DNA from 2 places in the Streptomyces sp. TE5632 genome. Region 1 is predicted to be linked to the other one. Evidence: riboswitches for the same ligand, from Rfam matches in the RefSeq annotation. Region 1 holds a riboswitch; the other holds the start of a gene.
What was found. A riboswitch is a leader RNA that binds a small molecule or an ion and turns the genes downstream of it on or off. The one in region 1 is predicted to bind cobalamin.
Positions count from the first base shown of each region.

Region 2: it holds a riboswitch for cobalamin, as region 1 does, so the genes downstream of both, ACVW19_RS26145 (energy-coupling factor ABC transporter permease) here and ACVW19_RS06870 (cobalamin biosynthesis protein) in region 1, are expected to answer to the same signal.

Region 1 covers NZ_JBSSEA010000003.1:385,083-387,261, reverse strand. The annotation lists gene ACVW19_RS06870 (cobalamin biosynthesis protein) at 1-927, opposite strand, end outside; cobalamin riboswitch at 1,053-1,191, opposite strand; gene ACVW19_RS06865 (hypothetical protein) at 1,343-1,564, opposite strand; gene ACVW19_RS06860 (anion permease) at 1,596-2,179, opposite strand, start outside.
Region 2 covers NZ_JBSSEA010000003.1:4,599,539-4,601,717, forward strand. The annotation lists gene cbiQ (cobalt ECF transporter T component CbiQ) at 1-28, opposite strand, end outside; gene ACVW19_RS26140 (energy-coupling factor ABC transporter substrate-binding protein) at 35-397, opposite strand; gene ACVW19_RS26145 (energy-coupling factor ABC transporter permease) at 394-1,113, opposite strand; cobalamin riboswitch at 1,144-1,352, opposite strand; gene ACVW19_RS26150 (ABC transporter substrate-binding protein) at 1,531-2,179, shown strand, end outside.

The DNA of each region.
Region 1 (2,179 bases):
GATCCGCGCGACGGCACCGACGCCGAGCGCCAGCCAGCCGACGCGCCGCGAGAGCCGTACCGCCCGGTCGATGTCCGCCACGGCCACGGGACGGCCGGCGCCGTTGAGGACGGGCCGGTGTTCGACCCGCCCGGAGTAGGACAGCGTTCCGCCGAGCCGCACGCCGAGCGCGCCCGCGAAGGACGCCTCCACGGGGCCGGCGTTGGGGCTGGGGTGTTTCGCGGCATCCGCGCGCCACGCCCGGACGGCGCCCCGCGGGTCCGGCCCGGCGACCGCGGCGAGTACGGCGGTCAGCCGCGCCCCGGGCCACCCGGCGACGTCGTCGAGGCGGGCGGAGGCCCAGCCGTAGCGCCGGTACCGGGGCGACTTGTGGCCGACCATGGCGTCCAGGGTGTTGACGGCCCGGAACCCGAGCAGTCCCGGCACCCCGGCGACGGCGCCCCACACCAGGGCGCCCACCACGGCGTCGGAGGTGTTCTCGGCGACGGACTCCACCACCGCGCGGGCGATCCCGTCGGCGTCCAGCGCCTGCGGGTCCCGGCCGCACAGGTGCGGCAGCCGTGCCCGCGCCGCCTCGATGCCCTCGGCGGTCCCGGTCTGAAGGGCCTGCCCGATGGCGCGGGCCTCGACCGCCAGCGACGTCCCGCCGACGACGGCCCAGGTGGCGGCGCCGGTCAGGGCGACCGAGGCGGCGGGGGAGGAACGTACGCACCGGGCGGCAAGGCTCCCCAGAGCGAGGGCCCCGCCGACGCAGACGGCGGTGTGCAACGCGCCCCGGCCACGGTCGTCCCGCCACAGCACCCGTTCCACGGCAGCCGCGGCCCGCCCGAAAGCGGCGACCGGATGCCCCCGGCGGGGATCGCCGAGGAGCAGGTCGCCGAGGAGGCCGACGGCGGCGCCGTACGCGAACTCGCGATCGGCACCCACGGGTTCAGCCGGTGGGGGATCCGGTGGAAATGTCCGCCCCGAGCCGGGGTGGGGCGTCGCTGGTCGACCTCGACGGGCAGCCGGGCATGGCGATATGTCCTCACTCAGGGTGTCCGCGCCCTGGTTCGACGAGACCGGCGGTGAGAGTTCCTGGCTCCCGGGGTGTTCACCCCGGTGACAGTGGCGGGACCGCGCCGGACTTCCACCGGCTTCCTCTCCTGCCGCCGCATTGGCATCCGGCAGTCCACCACGGTCCGGAAGAACCGTCAACCTGCCTTTGACCTGCGAGGCTGAAGTGTGCTGAGGCCCACAGAGGGGTTCCGGTGGGGGAACGCGAACGGGCGGTGCGGGGCGCGAAGCCCCGCACCGCCCGTCGGACGGAGACGACCTTGATCAGGCCTTGATCAGGCCTCGATCAAGCCATGATCAGATAGATCCCGTATGCCACCGCCGCCGTGCAGGCCGCGAAGCAGGCGTAGGCGCCGGCGACCGCCAGGGCCGCGGACCCGCCCTGGGCGGCGGCCCGCTCATGGCGGGACAGGCCGACGATGCCGAGGGTGAACAGGGCCACCAGGGCCACGGTGGCCACGAGGCTGACGCCGAAGACGGAACCGAGGGCCGCCCAGTCGATCTTCATGGTGCTCTTCTTCCTTCGTACCGGGGCGCGGTCAGACGGTGGTCTTGGCTGCCGGATCGGTGGGGACCGGGGCCGGGATGGTGGCCGAGAGCTCCTCGCTCAGGCTGCCGGCCGGGGGCGGGGTCACCGCGGCCATGGCGGCGGTCACCACACCGGCAGGCTCCTCGGCGGTGGCGTCGGTGGCGCCGGTGTCGTTGACGTTGGTGTGGTCGACGACCTCACGCCGGGAGATCTTCCAGATCGCCGCGCTGGAGGCGACCAGGAAGACGGCGACGACGGCGGTGCCCCAGCTGCCGGCCCGGCAGACCAGTTCGGCGATGGCCCCGACCAGGGCCGCCGCCGGCAGCGTCAGGCCCCAGGCGACGAACATCCGGGTGGCCGTCGACCAGCGGACGACACCGCCCTTGCGGCCCAGGCCCGCACCCATCACGGCACCGGAGACCGAGTGCGTGGTGGAGAGGGAGAAACCGAGGTGGGAGGAGGCCAGGATGACCGTCGCGGCGCTGGTCTGGGCGGCGAAGCCCTGCTGCGGCTGGAGGTCCGTCAGGCCCTTGCCCATCGTGCGGATGATGCGCCAGCCGCCGAGGTAGGTGCCGAGCGCGATGGCGACGCCCG
Region 2 (2,179 bases), 4.2 Mb from region 1:
TGTGCGCCGCCGCGTCGATCGGCAGCACGGGGGATCAGGTCCCGGGTCCCGCGGGGGCCGCGTCGTCGACGTCCGCCTCGGTGTCGACCCCTTGCGCCCGTTCCGCCCCCTGCCGGCGCCCCCGCCGCAGCCCGAAGTAGTACGCGAGCACGCCCGCGCCGATCGCCGCCTGGAGGGCGAACAGCGCCGACTCGATCTCCCCGGACGGTGGTTCGTACAGCGGCGAGAACCACGGCTCGTAGTCCGGGGCGATCTCGGTGATCGCGGTCTCCGCCTCCGCGTCGGCGCCCGCGAACGGCTCCTCCTTGTGATCGCCGAGCCCGAGGACCAGCGGCACCACGGCGAGCACGGCGACAAGGAGCAGCAGCAGGGAGTTGATCTTCGCGTTACGGCTCATCGGGCCACCGCCTCGCCCGCGCCCGCTCCCGCGCCCGCCGACTTCTTCCCGAGCCCGGCCACCAGCACCCCGAGCCGGGTCAGTTCGCCCTTGCTGGACTGCACCAGCATGCGCATCACCAGCACCGTCAGCAGCCCCTCGCTCACCGCGAGCGGGATCTGCGTGACGGCGAAGATGGAGCCGAACTTGCCGAGCGCGCCCGCGAATCCGCTGCCCGGGTCGGGGAAGGCGAGCGCCAGCTGCACACTCGTCACGCAGTACGTCGACAGGTCGGCGACGAACGCGCCGCAGAACACCGCGACCATCAGCGGCGCCCCGTACCGCCGCAGCAGCCGGTAGACCCCGTACCCCGCCCACGGTCCGACGACCGCCATCGAGAAGACGTTGGCGCCGAGCGTGGTCAGCCCGCCGTGGGCGAGCAACAGGGCCTGGAACAGCAGGGTGATGGTGCCCAGCACCGCCATCACCGGCGGCCGGAACAGGATGGCGCCCAGCCCGGTGCCGGTGGGATGGGAACAACTCCCGGTCACCGAGGGCAGTTTCAGCGCGGACAGGACGAAGGTGAACGCTCCCGACGCGCCCAGCAGCAGCGTGCTCTCGGGATGCTCCCTGACTTCACGGGTGAGCGACCGGGCTCCGTGGACGACGAACGGCGCCGACGCGACGCCCCAGGCGACCGCGTGCGCCGGCGGTAGAAAACCCTCGGCTATGTGCATGGCTCAGCAGACCCTCTCCAGCACCTCGTGGATGGTTGACGCGCCTTGGCCGGTCTCCTGGCTGACGGGTACCACCGCCCGTGCTCCGCCTTCCCGGGTCCGAGGGGGACCCAGTGGCTGCCGTTCGGTCCTGTCGGGGGACAGGACCTGGGGCCGGAGCCGGACTTCCCGATCACAGTGGCGAGGGCCGCACCGGTATCACACCGGATTTCCCGTTCACCAAGGCGTGGCGACACTAGACCCTGTCCCGGGCCGCTGACAAGCAGTCCCGGGGGGCGCACGGACGGCGCCCCGCAGCTCGCACCCCGACGGGCCCACCACGCCGAAGTGCGGGAATGAGGGGAGGGGGTCCTGGGCAGAACCCTGCTGCAACTAATATGCAACAACGAGATCCGGGCAGCAAAGGTGTGGAATTCGATGACGACCCGACGAATAAAGGGTGCCGCCGTCGCGGCGACCATGGCCGCCGCGGTCGCCGCCTGCTCGGCGCCCGGCGGCGGCACGGACGGCGCCGCGGGCGGCAGCGGGTCCGCCGAGTCCGTGGTGATCGGGGTCGCCTCCGAGCCGGACACCCTGAGCCCGCTGCTCGGCTACGGCAAGGACGGCAACTCCAAGATCTTCGACGGGCTGCTCGCCCGGGACGCCGGCCTGGAACTCGAGCCCGCCCTGGCGAAGGCGCTCCCCGAGGTCACCGACGACGGCCGCACCTACACCTACACCCTGCGCCCGGGCGTGAAGTTCAGTGACGGCGAACCCCTCACCGCCGAGGACGTCGTCTACACGTACGAAACGGTCCTCGACGACAAGACCAACAACACCGCCAAGAGCGAACTGGACGCCGTCAAGGAGGTCCGGGCGGACGGCGACGACAAGGTCGTCTTCACCCTCAAGTACCCCTACGCGGCCTTCCCGGCCCGCACCGTCCTGCCCATCGTCCCCGAACACGTCGCGGGCGAGCAGGACCCCAACACCGGCGCCTTCAACACCGAGCCGATCGGCACCGGACCGTACGTCCTCACCGGCTGGAGCAAGGGCGAGAAGCTCACCTTCAAGGCGAACCCCGACT